2 regions of the Streptomyces sp. NPDC096323 genome follow, and region 2 is predicted to be linked to the other one. Evidence: predicted binding sites of a transcription regulator. Region 2 holds the regulator's gene; the other holds the start of a gene.
What was found. Region 2 encodes HrcA, which represses chaperone genes, less so after heat shock. Its sites were predicted from a motif close to TTNGCACTCNGNNNNNCNGAGTGCNAA; they were not measured.
Positions count from the first base shown of each region.

Region 1 (14,765 bases), on a different contig from region 2:
CCGCCCCCGGAGCCACTGCCGGTACGACCGGCGTGACCGCCACGCCGCCGCCCGCCGGCGGGCACGGCCGTTCCGGCGCCGCCGTCCTCCGGTCCGTCACCGCCCGCGCGACGGCGGCGGGTGTGATCGTCTCCCTCCTGCTGGTCGCGGCCATCGTGCTCGGCAGCAGGCTCCTGGAGAACTTCGACTCCGCACTCCTCCCGTACGCCGTGGCCACCGTCTTCCTGGCCTTCGGCGTCGCCTACCGCTACACGGTCTGGGTCTCCGCGCCAGGAGCCCGGCGACTGTTCCAGAAGGGCTGGGGAAGTCTCTTCTCGGCCGCCAACTTCCGCAAGGCGCCCACCGCCCTGCCGAGGATGATCGCCACCTACCTCGGCTTCCAGAAGTTCCTCGGCGCCCGCTCCCACGCCCGCTGGGCCGCCCACCAGCTGATCTTCTGGGGCTGTATCCTCGCCGCCCTGATCACCTTCCCGCTGACCTGGGGCTGGTTCACCTTCACCTCGCACACCGGATCCGGGCCCGGTTACGAGATGCGCATCTGGGGCTTCAAGATCATCGGTTTCGACTCCCTGGACTTCCTCGGCTGGCTGATGTTTCACGGCCTGGACATCGCCGCCGTCCTCGTCATCCCCGGCGCCTGCTACTTCCTGTGGCGCCGGATGAAGGACCGCGGCGCCATCACCGGCCAGCGCTTCGGCTACGACCTGGTGCCGCTCATCGCCTTGATCGTCATCTCCGTGACAGGCCTGCTCCTCACCTTCTCGTCGATCTTCCTGCACGGCGGCGGCTACGAGTTCCTGGCGATCCTGCACATGGTGTCGGTGGTCTTCACCCTCATCTACATCCCGTTCGGGAAGTTCTTCCACATCGTCCAGCGCCCCGCCGCCGTCGGCATGCAGCTGTTCAAGTACACCGGCCGGCAGGACCAGGAGGTCTTCAGCTGCCGGCGCTGCGAGGAACCCATCGACACGGCCCCGTACGTCGAGAACCTCCGCGGCACCATGCGCGACCTCGGCCTCGGCTTCGACGAGTGGGCCGAATACTGCCCGCGCTGCAAGCGGGTGCTGCGCGGCAGCGCCTATCTCTCCCAGGTGAAGAAGGGCTTCAAGTGACCGCGGACCCGCGAGCAGCCGACACCCGTGCGGTCGTCCCCCTCGACCCTTCCCTCGCCCCGCCCGGCACCCGCGCCTTCCGGGACGCCGGCGGTATCCCCGCCGACCAGTGGCACGCCGACCAGAACGGCGAGAAGCTCGTCCCCACCCACTGCTGCTTCTGCGGCATCCAGTGCGGGATGTATCTGCGCGTCGACCGCGGCGGCAAGGTCTTCGGGGTCGAACCCCGCAACCACGACATCAACCGGATGCGCCTGTGCCCCAAGGGCATCAACGCCTACCAGCAGGTCAACCACCCCGACCGGCTCACCGCCCCGCTCATGCGCCGCTCCCGCGACGAGCCCTTCCGTGAGACGTCGTGGGAGGAGGCACTCGACTTCACGGTCTCCGAGATCCAGCGCATCCAGGCCCAGTACGGGAAGGACGCCTTCGGGCTCTTCGGCGGCGCCAGCCTCTTCTCCGAGAAGACGTACCTGGTCGGAAAGTTCGCCCGGGTCGCCCTGCGGACCCGGCACGTCGACTACAACGGCCGCCTCTGCATGGTCAGCGCCGCCGCCGCCAACAAGCTCGCCTTCAACATCGACCGGGCCGGCAACCCCTTCGCCGACATGCTGCTCACCGACTGCCTGCTGATCGCGGGCTCCAACGTCGGCGAATGCTTCCCCGTCCTGTCCCAGTACGTATGGGGAGCGCGGGACCGCGGCGCGAGCCTCATCGTCATCGACCCCCGCGAGACGGCCGTCGCGCGCACCGCCGACATCCACGTCGCGTTGAAACCCGGAACCGACTCGGCCCTCTTCAACTCCCTGCTCTGCGTCGTCATCGAGGAGGGCCTGACCGACGAGAACTACCTCGCCGCCCACGCCACCGGGTGGGACGAGGTACGGGCCAAGGCGCTCGAGTACCCGCCGTCCCGCGCCGCGGACATCTGCGGAGTCCCGGCCGAGCAGATCGTCCAGGTCGCCCGCACCTTCGCCCGCGCCCCCAAGGCCATGGCCTGGCACGCCAGAGGCATCGAGCACCAGTCCCAGGGTGTCGAGAACTGCCTCTCGGTCATCAACCTCTGCACAGCCACCGGACACATCGGCAAGCCCGGTGCGGGCTACGGCACGCTCACCGGCCAGGGCAACGGGCAGGGCGGCCGCGAACACGGCCAGAAGTCCGACCTCCTGCCGGGCGGCCGCTCCATCAACAACGAGGAACACCGCCGCCAGATCTGCGAGATCTGGGGCATCGACGCATCGGAACTCCCGCTCGCGGGGACCTCGATGATGGAAATGATCTGGCAGATGCAACGCGGCGAGATCCGCGGGCTGATGGGCATCTGCAACAACCCCATCATCTCCCTGCCGAACTACCCGGTGGTCAAGGAGGGGTACGACGCCACCGAATTCCACGTCCAGTTCGACTTCTTCCTCTCCGAGTCCGCCGCCAACGCGCATGTCGTCCTGCCCGTCACCACCTGGGCCGAGGACGAAGGGGTGATGGCCAACGCGGAAGCCAGGGTGGTCAAGCACAACAAGGCCCAGGACCCGCCCCCCGGTGTGCGCACCGACACCTGGGTGCTGTGCGAACTCGCCCGGCGCCTCGGCGCCGGCGACAAATTCGGCTTCAGCGGTTCCCGCGAGGTCTTCGACGAACTCCGCACCGCGTCCGCCGGCACCGTCATCGACTACTCGGGCATCACCTACGAGCGGCTCGAGGAGACCGGCGGCATCTCCTGGCCCTGCCCGTCCACGGACCACCCGGGCACCCCCCGGCTCTTCGAGGACGGCAGGACGTACCACCCCGACGGCAAGATCCATATGCAGGTCGTCGAATGGCACCCGCCCATGGACCCGTACAGCGACGAATTCCCCATGTCACTCACGACCGGACGCACCGTCGCGCACTTCCTCTCCGGCAACCAGACCCGCCGCCTGGGCGCCCTCGTCGAACAGACCCCGCGCCCCTGGGCCGAGATCCACCCCTCCCACGGTTTCCGCAACGGCGAACCGGTCCGCGTCACCACCCGGCGCGGCAGCGCCTCCTACCCGGCGCTGGTCACCGAGGCGATCCGCCCCGACACCGTCTTCATCCCGTACCACTGGCCGGTCCCCACCTCGGCCAACGTGCTCACCATCGACGCCCTCGATCCCCGGTCGAAGATCCCGGAGTACAAGGTGTGCGCCTGCCGCATCGAGCATGCCGACTCCGTCGACGACGTGCCCGCGCCTCCTGTAGCACCCGGCCACGTCGCCTACCCGGAGACCCAGGTCTCCCGCACCGACCCGCTGCCGCCCACCGCCCCGCAGGGCCGCGGCACCTCGGAAAGGAGCTGATCCCCGCATGATGGGCAGAACGATCTTCATCGACCCGGGGCGCTGCATCGGCTGCCAGGCCTGCGTCTCCGCCTGCCGGGAATGCGATTCGCACCGCGGCAAGTCGATGATCCACCTCGACTACACCGACGAGGGCCAGTCCGTCGCCTCCCTTCCCACGGTCTGCATGCACTGCGAGGACCCCGTCGCCCCCTGCGCCGAGGTCTGTCCCGCCGACGCGATCCTGGTGACCGCGGACGGAGTGGTGCAGCAGGCCGACACCACCCGCTGCATCGGCTGCGCCAACTGCGTCAACGCCTGCCCCTTCGGCGTACCGAAGATCGACCTCCAGGCGAAGCTGCAGCTGAAGTGCAACCTCTGCTACGACCGCACCGCCTACGGGCTCGCTCCGATGTGCGCCACCGTGTGCCCGACCGGAGCGCTCTTCTACGGAACCGTGGAGGAGCTCCAGGCCGAACGCCCCGGCGTCCAGGTCGCCGACACCTTCGTCTTCGGCGAGACCGAGGTCCGTACGGGCGTGGCCATGGTCGTCCCCGCGGAGAGGGTCCAGTGGCCGGTGCCGGGCGGCCTGCCCGTCGTGGAGATCAACGGGAAGGACGTCCGCCGATGAGCGTCACGCAACAGCCGCCGCCCTCCGGGGAACCGCCCCACGGAGAAGCACGCTCCGGAGCATCTCGCGGCCCGGCATCGCGCGGCGGGGACCCGCCCTCGGGGGACGCGCGCGAAGCCCTGCACGACCGGATCGCCGCGGACTCCCTCACCACCCGCCGCGACTACCTCCGCATCGTCGCGACCGTCTCCGGCGGCCTCGCGATCGGCGGCCTCGGCGTCGCGGGTGGCATGCTCCCGCGCCACGGCGACCCCGAGGACGACAAGGCGCCCGCGCCGATGAGGGTCAGCTCCCAGCTGCTGCCCGGGGAGTCGCTCGCCTTCAGCTACCCGGAGGAGGAGGACAAGGCGGTCGCGGTCCGGCTCGACGACGGCACCCTCGTCGGCTACTCGGCGATCTGCACCCACCTCGCCTGCGCCGTGCTGTGGCGGAAGGACCGGGGCTCCGAGGGCGAGCTGTACTGCCCCTGCCACGAGGGCGTCTTCGACGCCCGCACCGGCGAGGTCACCGCCGGCCCGCCGCCGCGCGGACTGCCCAAGGTGGTCCTCACCGAGCAGACGGACGGCAGCATCTGGGCCGTCGGCACCACCCGCTCCGGCGAGAGCATCGAGAAGGGCCTGTGCCGCCAGCTCGGCGACGACCGCCCGGACCTCGCCTCCCGGATCGGCTGCCCCGGATTCGGCGGTGGCGCCGAAGCCCCCGAGGCCGCCGCCGCTTCCCGTACGAAGGCCGCTTCCCGTACCGCCGCCGCCTCCCGTACGAAGGCCGCTTCCCGTACCGCCGCCGCCTCCCGCACGGAGGCCACCGTGCCCGGCACCACCGGCAGGCGAGCATGAGCGACGCCCAGGAGCCCACCGGCCCCCGCTATCCGGAATACCACCCGGGCAGCGCACGGCCCGAACTCAACCGGCCCGTCCATGAGCGCTACCCGCAGATCCGGCCCACCAGCGGCTACGGCGATCCCCGCGTCAGCCGCACCGGACCGGGACCGGGAGCGGGCACCGACCAGGAACCGGAGCGGTCCTCGAAGCTCACGGCCCGGCTGACCCTGGCGATGACCGTGGTCATCGGGCAGCTCTGGGGACTCACCGTCATCGTCGACGAGTACATGGAGGGCCACACCGGGACCGCCTGGTGGGGGGCCGGATTCCTCTGCCTGTCGTTCCTCGTCGTACTCGGACTCTGGTGGCTCGACCCCAAGGACCGCTGACCGGCCGCCCGCCCCGGCCCGGCCGGAAGGCGGGCGTGCCGGGACGCTCCCGCGCTCCGCGGGGCGGCCGTACCCTGGAGGCATGAGTACCGCCCCCGCCCCCGGACCGCGCGATGCGAAGCCGAACTCGCCGGACCGGCCGAAGCCCAAGCCGGCGCTGATCTTCGACGATCCGCTGGACCAGCAGTCCGCGGACGACACGGACCGGGGGTGGGGTGAGCGGGCCCCCTCCGGCGGCGGCGCCACCGACCTGGCCCGTTTCCTCGACGAGAAGCCGCCCCACCACATCTGAGCGTGCCCGGCCCGGTCGCCGGCACTACTCTGCCGACCGCCCGAATCAACACAGGATCACCGCAAACCCGGCCGAGATTCCCGCACCGGCCAGCGTCGCGGCCGTCGCCCGTGGCACGGAGAGCACGATCAGGGCCCCGTACTCCGTGGAGCCCTCCGCCGACGCGGGAGGCACCTGGGCCACCCGGGCGCCCTTCGCCAGCACCCGGGAGCCGCTTCCGCTCCGCTCGGACGCGATCACGTCGACCCGGTCGCCCGGCCGCAGCAGCCGTACGGTCGCCGCGTCGGCGATCCGGACGGGCGCGGACACCAGACGCACCGGCGGCGGCGCCCGATGGGGGGCCGCCCTGGCGGCGTCGGGCGCCCCGGCCGCCCCGTGCCCGGCACCGACGCCTCCCTCGGCCCCACTCCCGCCGAACCCCGAAGCGGCCAGCGCGGCAGCCGTCAGCGCCAGCCCCGCGGCCATCGCCCGCCGCTGCCGCCACACCGCGCGCCGCAGCCGGTGCGCACTGCCCCCGCGCACCCGCAGCGGCGGAAATGGAGGCACCCCGCCGGGCGGCGGCACGGGGGCGGACAGAGGCGGGGAAGCGGAGGGAGAGGGGGCCGAGGGCTGCGGAGAGCTGGGGAGGGGGCCGTACGGAGGCATGCCAAACACCGCCTGCGATGAGGGAGTTCAGAGAACAGGGGAGTGAGAATCGGACCGGGCGATCCGGCCGGAGACGACCGACCGGACAGCCCTCACGATGCCCCACCCACGAGATTCCCGCCGCGCCCTGTGGACGGCCCACACGATGTGGAAAACTCCCTCACCCGCCTGAGGGAAACAAGGGGCCGAACCCGCCTACGGCAGCACGATCCCCGTGTCGATCCCGTCCAGCGCATGCGCACACAGGCAGGCGCGGTCCGCCTCCGCGGGCAGCGCGACCACCGCTTCGAAGAGCACCGAACGCAACCGGTCCACATTGGCCGCGAAGACCCTGAGCACCTCCTCGTGGGAGACGGCCTCGCCGGCCTCCGCGCCCGCGTCCAGGTCCGTCACCAGCGTCAACGTGGTGTAGCAGAGGCCCAGCTCACGGGCGAGCACCGCCTCGGGGTGCCCGGTCATCCCGACCACCGACCAGCCCATCGCCGCATGCCAGCGCGATTCCGCCCGGGTCGAGAAGCGCGGCCCCTCCACGACCACCAGCGTTCCGCCGTCCACCGCTTCCCAGTCCCCTGCGCGGGCCGCCGCGAGGGCGACCTTGCGGCCCTCGGGGCAGTACGGGTCGGCGAAACCGAGATGCACCACCTTCGGCGCCACCCCGTCCGCCCGGGTCTCCCCGTCGTAGAACGTCTGGACGCGGGTCTTCGTACGGTCGACCAACTGGTCCGGCACGAGCAGCGTCCCCGGCCCGTACTCCGGCCGCAGCCCGCCCACCGCGCACGGGCCCAGCACCTGGCGTACGCCGACCGAGCGCAGCGCCCACAGATTGGCGCGGTAGTTGATGCGGTGCGGCGGCACATGGTGGCCGCGGCCGTGGCGGGGGAGGAAGGCGACGCGGCGGCCGCCGACCTCGCCGAGGAAGACGGAGTCGCTCGGCGCTCCGTAAGGGGTCTCCACCCGCACCTCGGTGACGTCCTCCAGGAAGGAGTACAGCCCCGAACCGCCGATCACACCGATCTCTGCGTTCACCATGCGGTCACAGTAGGCGGTCGCCCGGCGCGCTACGCAGCCGGGCGCAGAACGCCGAGGACCCCGCCGAGTGAATCGGCGGGGTCCTGGTGAAGCGTGAAACGGTCGGACAGGCGCCTCAGGCGGCCGATGAACCGCTCGACGAGGACGACGACGAGGAAGACGCCGCCGAAGAGCCGGACGAACCGGAGGAGGACGTCGACGAAGAGGTCGACGACTTCGCGTCCGATCCCGTCGAGGACGACGATCCGGAACCGGAGGCCTTCGCAGCGGCCGGGGCCGGCGTGCTGCTCGACGAGGATCCGCGGCTGTCGTTCCGGTAGAAACCGGAACCCTTGAAGACGATGCCGACCGCCGAGAACACCTTCTTCAGGCGTCCATCGCAGCTCGGGCACACCGTAAGGGCGTCATCGGTGAACTTCTGCACCGCTTCGAGGCCCTCGCCACACTCGGTGCACTGGTACTGATAGGTCGGCACTTGTCTTCCTCCTGGCACTCTCACTGGATGAGTGCTAACAGTCGTCCATAGTAGCTCCTGCAGGCTGCTGCTTGCAGTAATGTCTGTCACCTGCCGAAGGCAGCGGTCAGGGCTTGGCCGTCATGAGGGTTTGCTGCCCGAGTGAGAAGCCGCCATTACTCGTGGCGGAGGAGTCACACTGACGTATTCCTCGGATTGGATCGTCATTCTCTGGCCGCGACACAGTCGCGGTGAACCGTGCCGCGTGCGGCTGTAATCGTCGCGCGGGCTGGTGCCAGCCGCGAACGCAGCGCCACCAGCGTCACCAGCGCCAGCACCGTGCCCACCAGCGGCACCAGGAATCCGGTGCTCGCGCCGTGGGCGTCCGCGAGGCGTCCGGCCACCGTCACCGCGCCCGCCTGGCCGAGGGCGACGGCGCCCGTGAGCCAGGTGAACGCCTCGGTCCGGGCGGAGCCCGGGACGAGCGCCTCGACCAGCGTGTAGCCACTGATCAGCGCGGGGGCGATGGAGAGGCCGACCAGCAGGCCGAGCCCGGCCAGCAGCGGCACGGAGTGCACCGCCCACAGGCCCGACGCGGTGAGGGTCAGGGCCGCGTATCCGGCGATCAGCCGGCGCCGCGGCCCGGTCTTCCAGGCGATGGCGCCGCAGGCGATGCCGGCCAGCATGTTGCCGGCCGCGAAGATCCCGTACAGCAGACCGTTCGCACCGGGGCTGCCGATCTCCTCGGCGAAGGCGGTCAGCGAGACCTGCATGCCGCCGAAGACCGCGCCGATCCCGAGAAAGGCCACCGCGAGCACGCGTACGCCGGGGATGGACAGTGCGGAGGCGTGCCGCTGCGTTCCGGTGGAACCGGTGTTGCGTACGGCGGGCTCGGTGGCGCGCTGGGCGGCGAAGAACAGGCCGCCGCACAGGGTCAGGGCGGCTTCGGCGATCAGCCCCGCCGCCGGGTGCACTCCGGTGCAGAGCGCGGTGGCGAGGACGGGGCCGATGACGAAGGTGAACTCGTCCGTCACCGATTCGAAGGCCGCCGCCGTCGACATGAGCGGGGAGGCCTCGCGCCCCGGCGCCGCTCCGAGCACGGCCGCCCAGCGGGCGCGCACCATCGGGCCGACCTGCGGGACCGAGGCACCCGTCGGGACGGCGGCGGCGAACAGCGCCCACATCGGGGCGTCCGCCAGCGCGAGGGCGGTCAGGCCCGAGACGGACGCCGTGTGGACGAGGACGCCCGGCAGCAGCACGGCGCGCTGGCCGAAGCGGTCGGCGAGCTTGCCGGTCTGCGGGGCGAACAGGGCCATGGAGACCCCGGTGACGGCGGCGACGGATCCCGCGCTGCCGTATGAACCGGTGGTGTGCTGGACGAGCAGGACGATGCCGATCGTCAGCATCGCGAAGGGCTGCCGTGCGGCGAAGCCCGGCAGGAGGAAGGTCCACGCACCCGGGGTGCGCAGCAACTGCCCGTATCCGGGGCGGTCGGAGACCGTGGACGCCACGGTCCATGCCTTTCTGCCGCCTGGTGGCCGTGCCCCTGCGAGGCGGGCCGGCACAGGGGTGCGGACCCGGTCAGGAGCTGCCGAGAGCTGTCCTCTTCGCGCGGAACTGCGGTAGATGCCGGGCGCTCGCAACAGAGGCGGAGGACGCCACGACCGCCATACGGTCGCGCCAGCTCTGCGTCAGGCAGAGTTGGTGGATCAAATAAGTCGATCTGGGTTTCCTTTATGCTACAGGCAAAAGGCCTGAGGCACCTGTGATTGTGTCCAACCCGACCCCTGTCACCTGTAAACGCAAGCGCGTCCTCCGTGATGTGGCTCAGCGATGCGCCTTGGTGTTCCGGGCACCGGGCCGGTCGTCCGCCCTGCCCAGCTTCTTCACGGCCTTGAGCGCGTTGGCCACATGCGGCCCGGTGAGGCTCTCGTCGGCGGCGTTCGTGCCGGTCCCCAGCCAGCCGGCCAGCTTGCCGCCCTCGCCGATCGCGTGCAGCCGGGCCTCGGTCGCGTCGCGTACGGGGTCGGTCGTCACGACCAGCAGTTCGTCGCCGCGGCGCAGCACGGTCGTGGGCCCGGGTACGAAGCTCGTGCCGTCCCGGACGACCAGCGTCACCGCCGCTCCGGCGGGCAGACGCAGCTCGCCGACCTCGACGCCGTGCATCTTCGACTTCGCGGGGATGACCACAGAGAGCAGATGCCCGCGCAGCCGCTCCAGGGGCGCCGACTCGATGCCCAGGTCGGCCGCTTCGGACGGGTCGTCGGCGATCTTGAGAGCCTTGGCGAGCCAGGGCAGCGTCGGTCCCTGGATGAGGGTGTAGACGACGACGAGCACGAAGACGATGTTGAAGACCCGGGTGGAGCCCTCGATTCCGGACACCATGGGAATGGTCGCCAGGATGATGGGCACCGCGCCGCGCAGCCCGGCCCAGGACATGAGGGCCTTCTCCTGCCAGGGCAGCCGGAAGGGCGCGAGTGAGATGAAGACCTCCAGCGGCCGGGCCACCACGGTCAGCACCAGCCCGACGACGACGGCGGGCCAGAAGTCGTCGACCAGGTCGTGTGGGGTGACCAGCAGTCCGAGCAGGACGAACATGCCGATCTGGGCCAGCCAGCCGAGTCCGTCGGCGAAGCCGCGGGTGGCGGGCCAGTGCGGCAGCTTGGCGTTGCCGAGGATCATCGCGGCGAGGTAGACAGCGAGGAATCCGCTTCCGTGGAGCATCGCGCCCGCCGCGTACGCGGACACCGCGATGGCCATCACGGCGATCGGGTAGAGGCCCGAGGCGGGCAGGGCCACATGCCTCAGTCCGTACGAGCCGAGCCAGCCGACGGCGATGCCGAGCGTGGCGCCGATCGCCAGCTCCAGGGCTATCTCGCCGACCAGTACGTACCAGCTGTCGACGGGCCCCACGGTCGAGAAGGCGACGACCAGGATCACCACGGGGGCGTCGTTGAAGCCGGATTCGGCCTCCAGGACGCCGGTGATCCGGGCGGGCAGGGGCACCTTGCGCAGGACGGAGAAGACCGCGGCGGCGTCCGTGGAGGAGACGACCGCGCCGATGATCAGCGCCTGCCGCCATTCCAGACCGACCAGGTAGTGCGCTCCGGCGGCGGTCACGCCCACGCTCACGCCGACGCCGACGAGGGAGAGGACGACGGCCGCGGGCAGCGCCGGTTTGATCTCTTTCCACTTCGTGCCGAGACCGCCCTCGGCGAGGATCACGACCAGGGCCGCGTAGCCGATGACCTGCGTCAGTTCCGCGTTGTCGAACTTGACGTCGAAGAACCCGTCCTGCCCCAGGGCGATCCCGATGCCGAGATACAGGAGCAGACTGGGGAGCCCGCTGCGTGACGAGACGCGTACGGCCGCCACGGCGACGAGCAGGACGAGCGAGCAGACGAGCAGAAGTTCGTTGAGCGCGTGGACAGTCAGTGGCCGGTCCTTCCCTGCGTACGCCTGCCGGATCGGCTTCCGGTGGCCGGTACTTCATTACCTTACCTAATCTTTAACGTTTTCTTGATGCGTTCGAGTATTCGTACGATCGCTACTCAATTCGAACCATCCCGATACCGCGTCCGACCGGCATCGACGCTGCGCCTATGGTTGCTCCTGCACTCCCAGGACCGCCCTGCCCCTCGAAGGACAGCGATGCCCGCCACAACAACCGCCTCTGCCGCCTCCACGGCCACCGTCGGCGGTGGGCCGCGCAAGAAGAAGGGGCGACGTGCCCGCCTGCTCGTGATCGTCCTGGTGCTGGCGCTCGTCGCAGGCGTCGGTTACGGAACGTACTGGTCCGTATCGACCGTGCGTGCCTCGTACCCCCAGACCAACGGGACGATCCACCTCGCCGGGCTCGACAGCAACGTCGACGTCAAGCGCGACAGTTACGGAATCCCGCAGATCTACGCGGACTCCGACGCCGACCTCTTCCGCGCCCAGGGCTTCGTGCAGGCGCAGGACCGCTTCTGGGAGATGGACGTCCGCCGTCACATGACGGCCGGCCGGCTCTCCGAGATGTTCGGCTCCGGCCAGGTCGAGACGGACTCCTTCCTGCGCACGCTGGGCTGGCGCAAGGTGGCCCAGGAGGAGTACGACAACGTCCTGTCGGATGAGACGAAGAAGAACCTCCAGGCGTACGCGGACGGGGTGAACGCCTACCTCAAGGACCGCGACGGCGCGGACATCTCCGTCGAGTACGCGGCCCTCGGCTTCACCAACGACTACAAGCCCACCGAGTGGACCCCCGTCGACTCGGTGGCCTGGCTGAAGGCCATGGCCTGGGACCTGCGCGGCAACATGCAGGACGAGATCGACCGTTCGCTGATGACGAGCCGGCTCGACGCGAAGCAGATCGAGGACCTGTACCCGCCCTACCCGTACGAGAAGCACAAGCCGATCGTCAGCGAGGGCGCCATTTCCCCGGTCACGGGGAAGTACGACCCGCAAGCGCCGCCGTCCGAGGGCACCGGCTCCGCGACCGCCGAGGGCGCCACCCAGGGCCTCACCTCCCAGCTCGGCGCGCTCTCCGACACCCTCGACGAGATCCCCGCGCTGCTGGGCCCCAACGGCAACGGCATCGGGTCGAACTCCTGGGTCGTCGCGGGCAAGTACACGACCACCGGCAAGCCGCTGCTCGCCAACGACCCGCATCTGGCTCCGCAGCTGCCCTCGCTCTGGTACCAGATGGGGCTGCACTGCCGCGCCGTCTCGGCGACCTGCAAGTACGACACCGCCGGCTACACCTTCTCGGGGATGCCCGGCGTGATCATCGGCCACAACCAGGACGTCGCCTGGGGCTTCACCAACCTCGGCGCCGACGTCACCGACCTCTTCCTGGAGAAGGTCTCGGGCGACGGCTACTTGTACGACGGCAAGGTGAAGCCCTTCACCGTCCGCGAGGAGACCCTCAAGGTCGCGGGCGGCAAGAGCCGGCACATCACCGTGCGCGAGACCAACAACGGCCCGCTGGTCTCCGACCGCAGCAGCGAGCTGGAGAAGGTCGGCCAGAAGGCCCCCGTCAGCAACTCCGCCCCCGACCGGGCGGACGGCTACGGCGTGGCGCTGAAATGGACCGCGCTGGAACCGGGCCACTCCATGGACGCCGTCTTCGAGCTGAACCGGGCCAAGGACTTCACCACCTTCCGCAAGGCGGCCGAGCACTTCGAGGTTCCCTCGCAGAACCTCATCTACGCCGACACCAAGGGCCACATCGGCTACCAGGCGCCCGGGAAGATCCCGGTCCGCAAGTCCGGTGACGGCACGCTGCCCAGCCCCGGCTGGTCGTCGTCGTACGGCTGGAAGAAGGACCCGGTCCCGTTCGACGAGCTGCCGTACGAGTACGACCCGAAGCGCGGCTACATCGTCACCGCCAACCAGGCCGTGATCGACGAGGACACGTACCCGTACATGCTCACCAAGGACTGGGGCTACGGCAGCCGCAGCCAGCGGATCAACGACCTCATCGAGTCGAAGACCAAGGGCGGCGGGAAGATCTCGACCGAAGACATGCAGAAGATGCAGATGGACAACACCAGCGAGATCGCCGCGCTGCTGGTGCCCGAGCTGATGAAGATCAACATCTCGGACAAGGACATCCGCGAGGCGCAGAAGCTGCTGGAGGGCTGGGACTACACCCAGGAGGCCGACTCGGCGGCCGCCGCGTACTTCAACGCGGTCTGGCGCAACATCCTCAAGCTGGCCTTCGGCGACAAGCTGCCCAAGGAGATGCGCGTCGAGGGCGAGTGCCTGAACGTGCCCCCGGCCAAGAGCTCGGGCCCGCTCGACGAGCAGGACAGGCTGGTACGCGAATGCGGTCAGCGCGACCCGGACTCGGCGCAGCCGGACGGCGGCGACCGCTGGTACCAGGTCGTCGCCAACCTCATGGACAAGCCGGACAGCGCGTGGTGGAAGGCGCCGGCGAACCGCAAGGACAAGGCGACCGAGAACCGCGAGGAGCTCTTCGCCCGCGCCATGGAGGACGCCCGCTGGGAGCTGACGGCCAAGCTCGGCAAGGACATCACCACGTGGAGCTGGGGCCGGCTGCACCAGCTGACCCTGAAGAACCAGACCCTCGGTACGGAAGGGCCCGGACTGCTCCAGCGGGCGCTCAACCGGGGCCCCTGGAACCTGGGCGGCGGCGAGGCCGCGGTGAACGCCACCGGATGGAACGCGGCCGGCGGCTACGAGGTCGTCTGGGTTCCGTCGATGCGGATGGTCGTCAACGTGGGGGACTGGGACAGGTCCCGCTGGGTCAACCTCACGGGCGCCTCGGGGCACGCGTTCAGCGCGCACTACACCGACCAGACCGACAAGTGGGTCAACGGCGAGCTGCTCGACTGGTCCTACGGGACGAACGCGGTGGCCGGGGCGACGAAGGACACGCTGACGCTGAAGCCGTAGGGCCTTCAGCTCTTGCCGAAGCGCCGCGGGCCGACGGGTGTCACCACGGCGTCCACGGGGTGGTCGTGCGGTTCCTCCGGGACCCGCGCGGCCACCTCGTCGTCGTACAGCAGAACGACCAGCGCGGGGTGCGCCCCGGCCGCCGCGAGGCGCGCCAGCACCCGGTCGTAGCTGCCGCCGCCGCGGCCGAGCCGCATCCCGCGCGTGTCCACGGCGAGGCCCGGCAGGAGCACCGCCTCCGCGTCCAGCACGGCATCGGGCCCGAGCCGCTCCCCGGCGGGCTCCAGCAGCCCGCGGCCGGCCTTCCTGAGGCCTTCCGCTCCCTCGTACGGCGCCCAGTCCAGGTCGTTGTCCGCTAGGAGCACCGGCAGCAGGACGCGTACGCCCCGCGCGCGCAGCGCGTCGAGCAGCGCGCGGGTCCCCGGTTCGCTCCCCACCGAGACGTACGCGGCGACCGTGCCGGCCCCGGCGATCTCGGGCAGTTCGAGTGCGCGGCGGGCGAGGAGCGTGGCTGCCTGCTCGATGTCCTCGGCCGTCAGGAGGCGCCGTGCGGCGAGCAGTTCGCGCCGCAACAGTGCCTTTGCGGACATGTCGGTGTTCAACGGGGCACCTACAGATCTCCTGTATTGACGCATTTGAGGGCAAACTTAACCGGAGACTCATCTTCCGCCCATGTGCGCCGGTTAGGGT
Region 1 covers NZ_JBEOSI010000007.1:185,584-200,348, forward strand. Annotated here, with positions in the region: gene ABTX18_RS20830 (MFS transporter) at 1-1,112, shown strand, start outside; gene ABTX18_RS20835 (molybdopterin oxidoreductase family protein) at 1,109-3,433, shown strand; gene ABTX18_RS20840 (4Fe-4S dicluster domain-containing protein) at 3,441-4,043, shown strand; gene ABTX18_RS20845 (Rieske (2Fe-2S) protein) at 4,040-4,879, shown strand; gene ABTX18_RS20850 (hypothetical protein) at 4,876-5,253, shown strand; gene ABTX18_RS20855 (hypothetical protein) at 5,336-5,545, shown strand; gene ABTX18_RS20860 (hypothetical protein) at 5,591-6,067, opposite strand; gene ABTX18_RS20865 (S-methyl-5'-thioadenosine phosphorylase) at 6,386-7,219, opposite strand; gene ABTX18_RS20870 (FmdB family zinc ribbon protein) at 7,335-7,694, opposite strand; gene ABTX18_RS20875 (MFS transporter) at 7,898-9,184, opposite strand; gene ABTX18_RS20880 (potassium/proton antiporter) at 9,501-11,048, opposite strand; gene ABTX18_RS20885 (penicillin acylase family protein) at 11,325-14,075, shown strand; gene ABTX18_RS20890 (5-formyltetrahydrofolate cyclo-ligase) at 14,081-14,665, opposite strand.
Region 1: the regulator HrcA is predicted to act here: its motif matches at 7,706-7,732, upstream of ABTX18_RS20870 (FmdB family zinc ribbon protein).

Region 2 (14,765 bases):
GGCCTCGGCAACGGCCTGGAGGGCGAGACCCGCGCCGCCTGCCGCGCCACCACCGAGCTGCACCGTGAGGACTTCACCCTCACCTGGCAGACGATGCTGGCCCGGGGCATCGCCGCGGTCGGCTCCAGCATCTCGATCGACATGGACATCCAGATCGTCCCGAAGAGCTGACTGCCGGGCGGTGCCCGGGGCCGGCCCCGGGCACCGCCGCTAGGGAGCCTCCAGCCAGCCCTCGTACTCGGCGGCGAACGCGTCGAGCGCCGCGGCGTCCAAGCGCTGGTCCGGGTCCTCCACGACCAGCAGCCACTGGGCGTCCTCGGCGTCGTCCTCGCCGGCCAGCGCGTCGCGTACGAGTTGCGGCTCCTCGGCGACCCCGAACCGGTCGGCCAGCTCTCCGGCCGCCTCCTCCGCGGCGTCGCGGTCGGGCAGCACCAGTACATGTCTCACATCGCTCACCGGCCCATTCTCGGCTACGCGCCACGGGGCTCGGTGCGGTGGTCGTCGCCGTAGCCGGCCGCGAGGCCGGGGGCAGTGGTCGCGGCCGGGCTGTCAGCGGCCCGTGGGATGCTGGACGGCGATGGCCACCAGAAGGAATTCCACCGACGACCCGCTCGCCCCCCTCACGCTCGCCGTGGGGCAGGAGGACCTGCTCCTGGACCGCGCCGTGCAGCAGGTGGTGGCGGCCGCCCGTGCCTCCGACCCCGACACGGACGTCCGGGACCTCGCCCCCGACCAGCTTCAGCCGGGCACGCTGGCCGAGCTGACGAGCCCCTCGCTCTTCGCCGAGCGCAAGGTGGTGATCGTGCGCAACGCGCATGATCTCTCCGCCGACACGATCAAGGACGTCAAGAAGTATCTCGACGACCCGGTCGAGGAGATCACCCTCATGCTGCTGCACGCCGGCGGCGCCAAGGGCAAGGGCCTGCTCGACGCGGCACGCAAGGCCGGGGCGCGGGAGGTCGCGTGCCCGAAGACCACGAAGCCCGCCGAGCGGCTGTCCTTCGTGCGGGGCGAGTTCCGGACGCTGGGACGCTCCGCGACACCCGAGGCCTGCCAGGCGCTGGTCGACTCCATCGGCAGCGATCTGCGGGAGCTGGCGAGCGCGGCGGCACAGCTCGTCGCGGACGTCGAGGGCACGATCGACGAGGCCGTCGTCGCGCGCTACTACACGGGGCGCGCGGAGGCGTCGAGCTTCACGGTCGCCGACCGGGCCGTCGAGGGGCGGGCGGCGGAGGCGCTGGAGGCGCTGCGCTGGTCGATGTCGACGGGTGTGGCCCCCGTCCTGATCACGAGTGCGCTCGCGCAGGGCGTACGGGCGATCGGCAAGCTCTCGTCGGCACGCGGGGGGCGGCCGGCCGATCTCGCCCGGGAGCTGGGCATGCCGCCCTGGAAGATCGACCGGGTGCGCCAGCAGATGCGGGGATGGACGCCGGACGGGGTAGCGGTGGCGCTCCGGGCGGTCGCGGACGCGGACGCGGGGGTCAAGGGCGGTGGGGACGACCCGGAGTACGCGCTGGAGAAGGCCGTGGTCGCGGTGGCGCGGGCCGCGCGGATGGGGCGGGCGGGGCGGTAGCGGGGGCCGCCCCCGCGTGGGGCCGCCCCCGCGTGGGGCCGCCCCCGCGTGGGGCCGCCCCCGCGTGGGGCGGTGGCCTCGGGTGCCGGTTCGTCGTGCGGCTGGCCGTGGTGCCCTCAATCGCCGGACGGGCTTGAACTTGCCGTTCGGGCGTCCTCAATCGCCGGACGGGCTTGAGGTGGCTGCCCGGATGTCCTCAATCGCCGGACGGGCTTGAACTTGCCGTTCAGTGTCCTCAATCGCCGGACGGGCTGGGTTTGGCCGGGCGCGGCCGGAACGTGTCGCCTCGCGTCCAGCGCGGCGGAGGCGGCCCGTGGCCCGTGCCGGCGGAGGCGGATCGCGGCCACCGCAGCGTGGCGGCCCGCGGCCCGTCGTACCTAAGACACGCCGAAGGCCCCGGAGGCGGCCCGTGGCCCGTCGTACGCACGACATGCCGAAGGCCCCGGTCGTCTCCCTGGGGAGGGAGACGACCGGGGCCTTCGAGGTGCGCTTGGTGCGCCGCACCCGCGTGGCGAACGCAGGTTCGGTGTGCGGCGCGGGGTGCCGGTCAGGAGCGGGAGAGAGGGCCCGCTGGGTCCGTACCGGCGATCACATCAGAATGCTCAGCCCTGGAGGGTGGCAACCTTGGTGGCCAGCGCCGACTTCTTGTTGGCGGCGGCGTTCTTGTGGATGACACCCTTCGAGACAGCCTTGTCGAGGGCGCGCGAAGCGTCGCGAACGGCCACGGTGGCCTTCTCGACGTCGCCCGCCACGACGGCCTCGCGGGCCTTGCGGATCGAGGTCTTGAGCGAGGACTTGACGGCCTTGTTGCGCAGGCGCGCCTTCTCGTTCGTCTTGTTCCGCTTGATCTGGGACTTGATGTTCGCCACGAAAGAGCCTTTTCAGGTTCGTTGGATCTTCGATGTGTGTCCTTGCGGCCCGAGAGCCACGAGGCACAGCTGTCCACGGTACCAGTCGCACTCCGAGCGGCCCAAACCGGTCTTCACCCCGCAGGCGTGGGACGATGGAGGCTACGTACAGATCCGACCGACCCGACATCGACCCGAGACACGGCGTTCGGCGTCTCAAGAATCAGGACCCTGCGTGCCCGCGACTCCTCTCCACGTGCCCGAGCCGAGCCGTACCGACCCGGCGCTGATCCGCAATTTCTGCATCATCGCGCACATCGACCACGGCAAGTCGACCCTCGCCGACCGGATGCTCCAGCTGACCGGTGTGGTCGACGTGCGGCAGATGCGCGCCCAGTACCTCGACCGGATGGATATCGAGCGCGAGCGCGGCATCACCATCAAGTCCCAGGCGGTACGACTGCCCTGGGCGCCCACGGCAGGTGAGGGCCAGGGCAGCACCCATGTCCTCAACATGATCGACACCCCGGGACACGTCGACTTCACCTACGAGGTCTCCCGGTCGCTCGCCGCCTGTGAGGGCACGGTCCTGCTGGTCGACGCCGCGCAGGGCATCGAGGCCCAGACGCTGGCCAACCTCTACCTGGCGATGGAGAACGACCTCACCATCGTCCCGGTGCTCAACAAGATCGACCTGCCGGCCGCCCAGCCCGAGAAGTTCTCCGAGGAGCTGGCCAACCTCATCGGCTGCCAGCCCGAGGACGTCCTCAAGGTCTCCGCGAAGACCGGCGTCGGCGTGGACGCGCTGCTGAACCGGGTGGTCAGGGACGTTCCCGCGCCCATCGGCAAGGCGGACGCCCCGGCCCGCGCGATGATCTTCGACTCGGTCTACGACGCGTACCGCGGAGTCGTCACGTACGTCCGTGTCGTCGACGGCCAGCTGAACAAGCGCGAGCGCATCCGGATGATGTCGACCGGCGCCACCCACGAGCTGCTGGAGATCGGTGTCTCCTCCCCGGAGATGACCCCGTCCGACGGCATCGGTGTCGGCGAGGTCGGCTACATCATCACCGGCGTGAAGGACGTCCGGCAGTCCAAGGTCGGTGACACGATCACCTCGCTGAGCAACGGGGCGACCGAGGCGCTGGGCGGCTACAAGGACCCGAAGCCGATGGTGTTCTCGGGTCTGTACCCGCTGGACGGATCGGACTACCCGGATCTGCGCGAGGCGCTGGACAAGCTCCAGCTCAACGACGCCGCCCTGGTGTACGAGCCGGAGACCTCCGCCGCGCTCGGCTTCGGTTTCCGTGTCGGTTTCCTCGGCCTGCTCCACCTCGACGTGGTCCGTGAGCGGCTGGAGCGCGAGTTCGGTCTCGACCTCATCGCCACCGCGCCGAACGTGGTCTACCGCGTCGAGATGGAGGACGGCAGCGAGCACGTCGTCACCAACCCGAGTGAATTCCCCGAGGGGAAGATCGACAAGGTGCACGAGCCGGTCGTCCGGGCCACGGTCCTGGCGCCCAGCGAGTTCATCGGCGCGATCATGGAGCTCTGCCAGCAGCGCCGCGGCACGCTCCTCGGCATGGACTACCTCTCCGAGGACCGGGTCGAGATCCGCTACACCCTGCCGCTCGCCGAGATCGTCTTCGACTTCTTCGACCAGCTGAAGTCCAAGACGCGGGGTTACGCCTCGCTCGACTACGAGCCCACCGGCGAGCAGTCCGCCCAGCTCGTCAAGGTCGACATCCTGCTGCACGGCGACAAGGTCGACGCGTTCTCCGCGGTCACGCACAAGGACAAGGCGTACGCCTACGGCGTACGGCTCGTCGCCAAGCTGCAGAAGCTCATCCCCCGGCAGAACTTCGAGGTGCCGATCCAGGCGGCCATCGGCTCCCGGGTCATCGCCCGTGAGACCGTCCGCGCCATCCGCAAGGACGTCCTCGCCAAGTGCTACGGCGGTGACATCTCCCGTAAGCGGAAGCTGCTGGAGAAGCAGAAGGAAGGAAAGAAGCGGATGAAGATGGTCGGCAACGTGGAGGTGCCGCAGGACGCGTTCATCTCGGTGCTGTCGACCGACGAGTCCGCCGGGGAGACCAAGGCCAAGAAGTAGTACGGAGGAGGGGGCCGGGGCGGAGTTCCGTCCCGCACTCCTACCGGCCAGTAGATGAACGGGTCCCCGCAGCGCACGACGTCGCGCCGCGGGGGCCCGTTCGTTATGAAGCGGCGCCCCGTTGCCCCTTACGCGGGGCGCGCGGGCGCTTTACTCTGATCACGGCTTCGTAGTTACTCGCCAGTTAAACAAGCAGGATCAAGCAGCACGCAGTACCCGGCACGCGCAGACCCGAGCAGTCAGGGATCAGCACGTGCGGACCCCAGCACGCAGGATCAAGCACGCAGACCCAAGCGGAGAGCACACCCGCAATCAGCAGCCCCTCGTGAAGCACTGCCGCAGGCCCGGAGGATGTCGTGAGCGACACACAGACCATGATCGAGAACCGTCCGCCCTCCGTGGCGACCCTCTTCGTCGACCGGGTGGCCGCCACCCCGGACGGGGAGGCCTACCGCTACCCCGTCCCCGCGGCCGCCGGCCAGGGTCCCGACGAGTGGAAGTCGCTGAGCTGGGCGCAGGCCGCCGAGCGCGTCTACGCGGTGGCGGCCGGGCTGATCGCGCTGGGCGTGCAGCCGGAGGAGCGCGTCGCGCTCGCCGCGAGCACCCGGGTCGAATGGATCCTGGCCGACCTCGGAGTCATGTGCGCGGGCGCCGCGACCACCACCATCTACCCCTCGACGAACGCCGAGGAGTCGGCGTTCATCCTCTCCGACTCCGAGAGCCGGGTCCTGATCGCCGAGGACGCGGCCCAGCTGGCCAAGGCCCGCGAGCGCCGCGCCGAGCTGCCGAACCTCGCGCACGTCGTCGTCATCGACGCCGAGGGCGCCGGACCGGCCGAGGGCGACCCGGAGGGCTGGGTGCTCTCCCTGGCCGACCTGGAGGCCCGGGGCGCCGAGTACCTGGCAGAGAACCCGGAGGCCATCAAGGCGCGGGTCGACGCCATCACCCCCCAGCAGCTCGCGACCCTCATCTACACCTCGGGCACCACCGGCCGCCCCAAGGGCGTACGGCTGCCGCACGACAACTGGTCGTACATGGCCAAGGCCACCGTCTCCACCGGCCTGATCACCAAGGACGACGTCCAGTACCTCTGGCTGCCGCTCGCGCACGTCTTCGGCAAGGTGCTCACCTCCGGACAGATCGAGGTCGGACACGTCACCGCCGTCGACGGCCGGGTCGACAAGATCATCGAGAATCTTCCGATCGTCCAGCCGACGTACATGGCGGCCGTCCCCCGGATCTTCGAGAAGGTCTACAACGGCGTCGCGGCCAAGGCCCGTGCCGGTGGCGGGGCCAAGTACAAGATCTTCCTCTGGGCGGCCGGCGTCGCCCGCGAGTACGCGAAGGTCTCCCAGGACAACTTCCGGCGCACCGGCACCGCCTCCGTGCCCTTCGGGCTCGGCGCCAAGCACAAGGTCGCCGACACCCTCGTCTTCGCCAAGATCCGCGAGGCGTTCGGCGGCCGGCTCCGCGCCTGTGTCTCCGGCTCCGCCGCGCTCGCCCCCGAGATCGGCTTCTTCTTCGCCGGCGCCGGCATCCACATCCTGGAGGGCTACGGCCTCACCGAGTCGAGCGCCGCCTCCTTCGTCAACCCGGGCGAGGCCTACCGCACCGGCACGGTCGGCAAGCCGCTTCCCGGTACCGAGGTCCGGATCGCCGACGACGGCGAGATCCTGCTGCGCGGCCCCGGCCTCATGGAGGGCTACCAGGGGCTGCCGGACAAGACGGCCGAGGTGCTGGAGGCCGACGGCTGGTTCCACACCGGCGACATCGGTGAACTGTCCGTGGACGGCTATCTGCGGATCACCGACCGCAAGAAGGACCTGATCAAGACGTCCGGCGGCAAGTACATCGCGCCGGCCGAGGTCGAGGGCCAGTTCAAGGCGGTCTGTCCGTTCGTCTCCAACATCCTGGTGCACGGCGCGGACCGTAACTTCTGCACCGCGCTCATCGCGCTGGACGAGCCGACCATCCTCGGCTGGGCCGCCGAGAACGGCATGGAGGGCAAGTCGTACGCGGACGTCGTGGCGTCCCCGCAGACCGTCGAGCTCATCGAGGGTTACGTCAAGCGCCTCAACGAGGGACTGCAGCGCTGGCAGACCATCAAGAAGTTCCGGCTGCTCCCGCGTGACCTCGACATCGAGCACGGCGAGGTCACGCCCAGTCTCAAGCTGAAGCGGCCGGTCGTCGAGCGCGCGTACAAGGACCTGATCGAGGACATGTACGCGGGCTCCCGCGAGGCATAGCGGACGGGGCCCCGGCCCGTTCACCGCACCCGGCCCCCCGCGCCCTCGCGCGGGGGGCCGGGCCGTGTTCTCCAGGCACTTCGGTAACTCGACGCGTATGCGAAGGGCCGATCTGTCACTCTGTCCGTGTTGAAAGGCCCTAACGGAGAACAGGCAGAGCGAGAACAGGTCAGGAGCCGCCCTGTGGGGTCCATTCCCTTGCAGCGGGACATCGTGCAGCGTCCCGGAACCACTGGCGCGTCCACGGGCGCGCAGCCCGTCGCCCGGACGAGCCTGCCCGGGAATCTGCTGGCGCCCTCCGCGGCCCGGCGGTTCGTCGCGGCGGCGCTCGCCGAATGGAGCGGGCTCGGGCTGCCCGCGGCCGTGGGTTTCAGCGAACGGCTGTCCGACGACGCGGCGGTCGTCGTCAGCGAACTCGTCACCAACGCCGTCGTGCACGCCGGAACCCACGTCGACCTCCTCTTCCGGCTGGAGGAGGCGACCGAGGACGAGGACTCCGCGCTGGTCCTGGAGGTCTCCGACCACCACCCCGCCCGCGCCGTGCGCAGCGACCGCCCCGAGCACGGCTCCGTGAGCGAGGACGCGGCGGGGGAGCCCGCCGAGTACGGGCGGGGCCTGGAGCTCGTCGCCACCCTCGCCGAACGCTGGGGCATCACCTACCGCACCGGCCTCAAGACCGTCTGGGCCCGGCTCCCCGTCGACGACTGGAACCCCTTCCCCGACACCCGTACGGCGCCCGGATTCCAGCGCGGACTGCGCGCCGCCGAACTGCTCGCCCCCACCGCCCGCCGCGCCCTGCGCGACGACGCGGACTGGGCGGGCCGTGGCGCGCTGTCGTTCCTCGCCGAGGCATCGGACCTGTTGGCCGGCCAGCTCGACGAGGACATCGTGGCCGCGCTCGCCGGACAGTTACTCGTGCCCCGGCTCGCCGACTGGTGCGCGATCTGGCTGGAGCCCGAGACCGCCGGCCGCGCCGCCGTCCCGCGGCTCGCCAAGGTCTGGCACGTCGACGAGAGCCGCATCCAGCCCCTGCGCACCCTGCTGGAGGGCGACCCCCTCCGGCTCCCGGAGCGGGTCGGGACCGGGCCGGTGTCGCTGCCCTGGCCCGGCGGCACGGAGGACGGCGGGCAGCCGGACGGGACCGAAGGCGTCACGCTCGCCTACCGGATCACCTCGGGCGGCCGCACCCTCGGGGCCGTACTCCTCGGCCGCGAAGGCATCGCCCGCGTCCCCGACGAGGTCACCGCCCTGATCGAGGACTTCGTACGCCGGGTCGGCCTCGCCGTAGGCGCGGCCCGCGCCTACACCCGGCAGGCCACCATCAGCCGCATCCTCCAGCGCGGACTGCTGCCCAGCAAGGTCGCCGAGATACCGGGCGTCGCCAGCTCCCTGGTCTACGAGCCCAGCGACGACGGAGTGGTCGGAGGTGACTTCTACGACATCTTCCCGTGCCCCGGCGACCGCTGGTGCTTCGTCCTGGGCGACGTCCAGGGCAGCGGCCCCGAGGCGGCCGTCGTGACCGGGCTGGCCCGCCCCTGGCTGCGGCTGCTGGCCCGCGAGGGCTTCCAGGCCGACGAGGTCCTGGTCCGCCTCAACCGGCTGCTCCTCGACGACGCCATGGAGGCCGCGGAGGCGGCCGCGCTCATGGTCGCCGCCGCCGGCGGCCAGCACTCGCCGGACAGCGGCCAGTCCCGCTTCCTCTCCCTGCTGTACGGGGAGCTCGTGCCGCTGCCCGGCGGTGGCGCGCGCTGCACCCTGGTCAGCGCGGGGCACCCGCTCCCGTTGCTGCTGCGGCCCGACGGCACGGTGCGCCCGGCCGCCGAACCGCAGCTGCTCCTCGGCGTCATGGACGACGCCGTGTACGAGACCCAGAGCTTCGACCTGGCCCCCGGCGACAGCCTCCTGTGCGTCACCGACGGGGTGACCGAGCGGCGCTCGGGGGCGCTGATGTTCGACGACGGGGACGGGCTGGCCCAGGCGCTCTCCGGCTGCACCGGGCTGACCGCCGAAGGCATCGCGGACCGCATCAAGCACGCCGTGCACGCCTTCGCCGAGCGCCCGCCGGACGACGATCTGGCGCTGCTGGTCCTCCAGGCCGAGTAGCCCGGTCCCGGGCGTGGCGTCCGGTTGCCGGGCGGCGCGCGACAATGGGCGGTATGCCTTCCGTACTGCCCGATGGTGAACCCGTACCCGACGACGGGGCGCTGCCCCGCCACGCCCTGGAAGGCGCCGCAGACCGCCCGCTCGGCTTCTACCTGCACGTGCCGTACTGCGCGACCCGCTGCGGCTACTGCGACTTCAACACCTACACCGCCACCGAGCTGCGCGGCTCCGGCGGTGCGCTGGCCTCCCGGGACAACTACGCCTCCCATCTCGTCGGCGAGGTCCGCCAGGCCCGCAAGGTCCTCGGCGACGACCCCCGCCAGGTCCGTACGGTCTTCGTCGGAGGCGGCACGCCGACCCTGCTGGCCGCCGCCGACCTGGTCCGGATGCTGGCCGCGATCCGGGAGGAGTTCGGCCTCGCGGACGATGCCGAGATCACCACCGAGGCCAACCCCGAGTCCGTCGGACCGGCCTACCTGGCCGAGCTGCGCGAAGGCGGCTTCAACCGGATCTCCTTCGGGATGCAGAGCGCCCGGCAGCACGTCCTGAAGATCCTCGACCGCACCCACACCCCCGGCCGGCCCGAGGCCTGTGTCGCCGAGGCGAGGGCCGCCGGCTTCGAGCACGTCAACCTCGACCTGATCTACGGGACCCCCGGCGAGTCCGACGACGACTGGCGCGCCTCCCTCGACGCGGCGATCGGCGCCGGGCCCGACCATGTGTCGGCGTACGCCCTGATCGTCGAGGAGGGCACCCAGCTGGCCCGCCGGATCAAGCGTGGCGAGATCCCGATGACGGACGACGACGCGCACGCCGACCGCTACCTCATCGCGGACGAGGCGATGGCCGCGGCCGGCTTCTCCTGGTACGAGGTGTCGAACTGGTCCCGGACGCCCGAGGGCCGCTGCCTGCACAACGAGCTGTACTGGCGCGGGGCGGACTGGTGGGGAGCCGGACCCGGCGCGCACAGCCACGTCGGTGGCGTGCGCTGGTGGAACGTGAAGCACCCGGGGGCGTACGCGCAGGCGCTGGCCGAGGGACGCTCGCCCGGCGCGGGCCGCGAGATCCTCTCCGCGGAGGACCGGCGGGTCGAGCGCATCCTGCTGGAGCTGCGGCTCGTCGACGGCTGCCCGCTGTCGCTGCTCGCCCCGGCGGGTCTCGCGGCGGCGGGACGCGCGGTGACGGACGGGCTGCTGGAGCCGGGGCCGTACGGGGAGGGGCGTGCGGTGCTGACCTTGCGGGGGCGGCTGCTGGCGGATGCGGTGGTGCGGGACCTGGTGGACTGAGGGGGTGGGCGCGGGCCGCGCGGAGGAGTGCCCGAGGGGCTGGAGGTGCGACCCTACGCGGGAGGCGCTGTCACGTAGTCGATCAGTTCTTCGACCCGGCCCAGCAGCGCCGGTTCCAGGTCGCGGTAGGAGTGGACCGTGGACAGGATCCGCTGCCATGCCGCGCCCGTGTTCTCCGGCCATCCCAGCGCCCGGCACACGCCTGTCTTCCAGTCCTGGCCGCGGGGCACCACGGGCCAGCCGGCGATCCCCACGGACGACGGCTTCACGGCCTCCCACACGTCGATGTACGGGTGGCCGACCACCAGGACGTTCCCGTCGGAGACCTGCGCGGCGAGGCGGGACTCCTTGGAGCCCGGGACCAGATGGTCGACCAGCACCCCGAGGCGCGCGTCCGGACCCGGGGCGAACTCGCGGACGATCGCGGGGAGGTCGTCGATGCCCTCCAGGTACTCCACGACCACGCCCTCGATGCGCAGGTCGTCGCCCCAGACCCGCTCCACCAGTTCCGCGTCGTGCCGGCCCTCCACGTAGATCCGCCCCGCCCGCGCCACCCGGGCCCGCGCACCGGGCACCGCAAGCGAACCGGAGGCCGTACGGGCGGGCCTGGCGGGGCCGCCCGCCGCGGGGCGGACCAGCGTGACGACGCGGCCCTCCAGCAGGAAGCCGCGCGGCGCCATCGGGAAGACCCGGTGCTTGCCGAAGCGGTCCTCCAGGGTCACCGTCGGGCCCTCGGCCGTCTTCTCGCAGCGGATCACCGCTCCGCAGAATCCGGTGACGGCCTCCTCCACGACCAGATCCGGGTCGGCGGGCACCTCGGGGGCGGGGGCCGACTTCTTCCACGGCGGGGTCAGGTCCGGCTGGTAGCTGCGCATCGGACGACGATAAGCGGCGAGCGGACTACGACACGCCGAACCTGGCAGCGAGGGCGTCGCGCTGCGCCCGTACGAACGCGGCGTCCACCACGGCCCCGTGCCCCGGCACGTACAGAGCGTCCTCGCCGCCCAGCTCCAGCAGCCGGTCCAGCGCCGCCGGCCAGTGCCCGGGGAAGGCGTCCGGGCCCGCCTGGGGCTCGCCGGACTCCTCGACCAGGTCGCCGCAGAACACGATCGCGGGGGAGCCGGGCGAGCTCGGGGCGGCGGGGACGAACACCGCCAGATCGTGGCCGCTGTGCCCCGGGCCCACGTTCGCGAGCAGCACCTCGCGCCCGCCGCCCAGATCGAGCGTCCACTCGGCCGACACCTCGTGATGCGGCGCCACCAGTACATCGGCGGACTCGGCCGCGTCGTGTGCGGGCAGACCGTGCCGCACCGCGTCGTCGCGCAGTTCGTCCGCCCCGCGCCTGAGCAGATCCGTCATGCCGACCGCGGCGAACACCTGCGTCCCGGCGAAGGCCGCCGTGCCCAGCACGTGATCGAAATGGGGGTGGCTGAGTGCGATATGCGTCACCCTCCGGCCGAGCAGCGCCTGTGCCTGGCCACGCACCCCGGCCGCTTCACGGAGTGACGAACCGGTGTCGCAGAGCAGCACTCCGTCCGGCCCGCACACCAGGGCGACCGTCGCATCCCACACCGGGAGCCGTCGCCGGCCCACACCGTGTCCGAGTCGCTCCCAGCCGAACTCTTCCCAAGAGGCGTCCATACGGCGACGCTATCGGCATCGACCTGCGCAGTCGCGCGGTGGCGTGGCCGGTCGCCCTTGCTAGGGGGCCGCCCCGTCGCCGTACACTGGCGGGGGACCGCTGGCACTCGTACGTACCGAGTGCCAGGGCGGGATCCGGGAACGGCCCGGGAACCACCGAGGACACAGCTGGAGGTGTGCGCGATGCTCAGCGAACGCAGACTCGAAGTGCTGCGCGCCATCGTCCAGGACTATGTCGGCACCGAGGAGCCCGTCGGCTCCAAGGCGCTCACGGAGCGGCACCAGCTGGGGGTCTCCCCGGCCACCGTTCGCAACGACATGGCGGTGCTGGAGGACGAGGGCTTCATCGCCCAGCCCCACACCAGCGCGGGACGCATCCCGACGGACAAGGGCTACCGGCTCTTCGTCGACCGGCTCGCGGGCGTCAAGCCCCTGTCGTCGCCGGAGCGCCGCGCCATTCAGAACTTCCTCGACGGCGCGGTCGACCTCGACGATGTCGTGGGACGTACCGTGCGGCTGCTCGCGCAGCTGACCCGGCAGGTCGCCGTCGTGCAGTACCCCTCGCTGACCCGCTCGACGGTGCGGCACGTGGAACTGCTGCCGCTGGCCCCCGCCCGGCTGATGCTCGTGCTGATCACGGACACCGGCCGGGTCGAACAGCGGCTGGTCGACTGCCCCGCGCCGTTCGGTGAGACCTCGGTCGCCGATCTGCGGGCCCGGCTCAACAGCCGGGTCGTGGGACGCCGCTTCGCGGACGTCCCGCAGCTGGTGCAGGACCTGCCGGAATCCTTCGAGAGCGAGGACCGGTCAACCGTGTCCACCGTGCTCTCGACCCTCCTCGAATGCCTCGTCGAGGAGACGGAGGAGCGGCTGATGATCGGCGGCACCTCCAACCTCACCCGCTTCGGGCACGACTTCCCTGTGATGATCCGGCCGGTGCTGGAGGCATTGGAGGAGCAGGTCGTGCTGCTGAAGCTGCTCGGCGAGGCCAAGGACTCGGGCATGACCGTACGTATCGGGCACGAGAACGCCCATGAAGGGCTCAACTCCACGTCCGTCGTCGCGGTCGGCTACGGTTCGGGCGACGAGGCAGTCGCCAAACTCGGCGTGGTCGGACCGACCCGCATGGACTACCCCGGAACGATGGGAGCGGTACGCGCAGTGGCACGTTACGTCGGACAGATCCTGGCGGAGTCGTAAGTGGCCACCGACTACTACGCCGTACTCGGCGTGCGCCGCGACGCTTCGCAGGACGAGATCAAGAAGGCCTTCCGGAGGCTCGCCCGCGAGCTGCACCCGGATGTGAACCCCGATCCGAAGACCCAGGAGCGGTTCAAGGAGATCAACGCCGCCTACGAGGTGTTGTCGGACGCTCAGAAGAAGCAGGTCTACGACCTCGGCGGCGACCCGCTGTCCGCCTCCGGAGGCGGTGGCGGCGCGGGCGGATTCGGACAGGGCGGCTTCGGCAACTTCTCCGACATCATGGACGCGTTCTTCGGTGCGTCGTCGCAGCGCGGACCCCGTTCGCGCACGCGCCGCGGCCAGGACGCCATGATCCGGCTGGAGATCGACCTCTCCGAGTCGGCCTTCGGTACGACCAAGGACATCCAGGTCGACACGGCCGTCGTCTGTACGACCTGCAGCGGCGAGGGCGCCGCACCCGGCACCTCCGCCCAGACCTGTGACATGTGCCGCGGCCGCGGCGAGGTCTCCCAGGTCACCCGGTCCTTCCTCGGCCAGGTCATGACCTCGCGGCCCTGCCCCCAGTGCCAGGGCTTCGGTACGGTCGTGCCGACGCCGTGCCCGGAGTGCGCCGGTGACGGCCGCATCCGCTCGCGGCGCACGCTCACGGTGAAGATCCCCGCCGGTGTCGACAACGGCACCCGCATCCAGCTCGCGGGCGAGGGCGAGGTCGGCCCCGGCGGCGGCCCGGCCGGCGATCTCTACGTCGAGATCCACGAGCTGCCGCACGCCGTGTTCCAGCGGCGCGGCGACGATCTGCACTGCACGGTCACCATCCCCATGACGGCGGCGGCCCTCGGCACCAAGGTGCCGCTGGAGACGCTCGACGGTCTGGAGGAGGTCGACATCCGGCCGGGCACCCAGTCCGGCCAGTCCGTCCCGCTCCACGGGCGCGGCATCACGCACCTGCGGGGCGGCGGGCGCGGCGACCTGATCGTGCACGTCGAGGTGATGACCCCGACCAAGATGGACCCGGAACAGGAACGCCTCCTGCGCGAGCTGTCGAAGCTGCGCGGCGAGGAGCGGCCCACCGGCCAGTTCCAGCCCGGGCAGCAGGGCCTGTTCTCGCGCCTCAAGGACGCGTTCAACGGCCGCTAGATCCACGCACCGATGTCGTACGGGCCCGGTTTCCGGGCCCGTACCGCATTGCGGACAAAACGTGGCAGCGGGGTGGGCATCGCGGGACACGAAGGACATGACACGATGCGGTCATGTCATCCGAGTTGACCGATCTCTGCCGGTATCCGATCGTGCAGGCCCCGATGGCGGGCGGCACGTCCTGCCCGCAGCTCGTCGCGGCCGTCGCCGAGGCCGGCGGGCTCGGTTTCCTGGCCGCCGGGTACAAGACGGCGGACGGCATGTACAACGAGATCAAACAGGTGCGCGGCCTCACCGGCCAGCCCTTCGGCGTCAACCTCTTCATGCCGCAGCCCGACCTCGCCGACCCGGCCGCGGTCGAGGTGTACCGGCACCAGCTCGCGGGCGAGACCTCCTGGTACGAGACCCCGCTCGGCGACACCGACGCCTGCGGCGACGACGGCTACGAGGCCAAGCTCGCCATCCTGCTGGAGGACCCCGTCCCGGTCGTCTCCTTCACCTTCGGATGCCCCTCCCGCGACACCCTCGACGCGTTCGCCGCGGCGGGCACGTACACCGTCGTCACGGTCACCTCGCCGGAGGAGGCCCAGGCCGCCCAGTGGGCGGGCGCCGACGCCG
Region 2 covers NZ_JBEOSI010000002.1:371,845-386,609, forward strand. Annotated here, with positions in the region: gene ABTX18_RS05650 (YceI family protein) at 1-171, shown strand, start outside; gene ABTX18_RS05655 (hypothetical protein) at 211-456, opposite strand; gene holA (DNA polymerase III subunit delta) at 578-1,573, shown strand; gene rpsT (30S ribosomal protein S20) at 2,176-2,442, opposite strand; gene lepA (translation elongation factor 4) at 2,657-4,531, shown strand; gene ABTX18_RS05675 (AMP-dependent synthetase/ligase) at 4,888-6,777, shown strand; gene ABTX18_RS05680 (SpoIIE family protein phosphatase) at 6,976-8,880, shown strand; gene hemW (radical SAM family heme chaperone HemW) at 8,934-10,166, shown strand; gene ABTX18_RS05690 (DUF3097 domain-containing protein) at 10,220-11,041, opposite strand; gene ABTX18_RS05695 (MBL fold metallo-hydrolase) at 11,067-11,807, opposite strand; gene hrcA (heat-inducible transcriptional repressor HrcA) at 11,991-13,007, shown strand; gene dnaJ (molecular chaperone DnaJ) at 13,008-14,147, shown strand; gene ABTX18_RS05710 (nitronate monooxygenase) at 14,261-14,765, shown strand, end outside.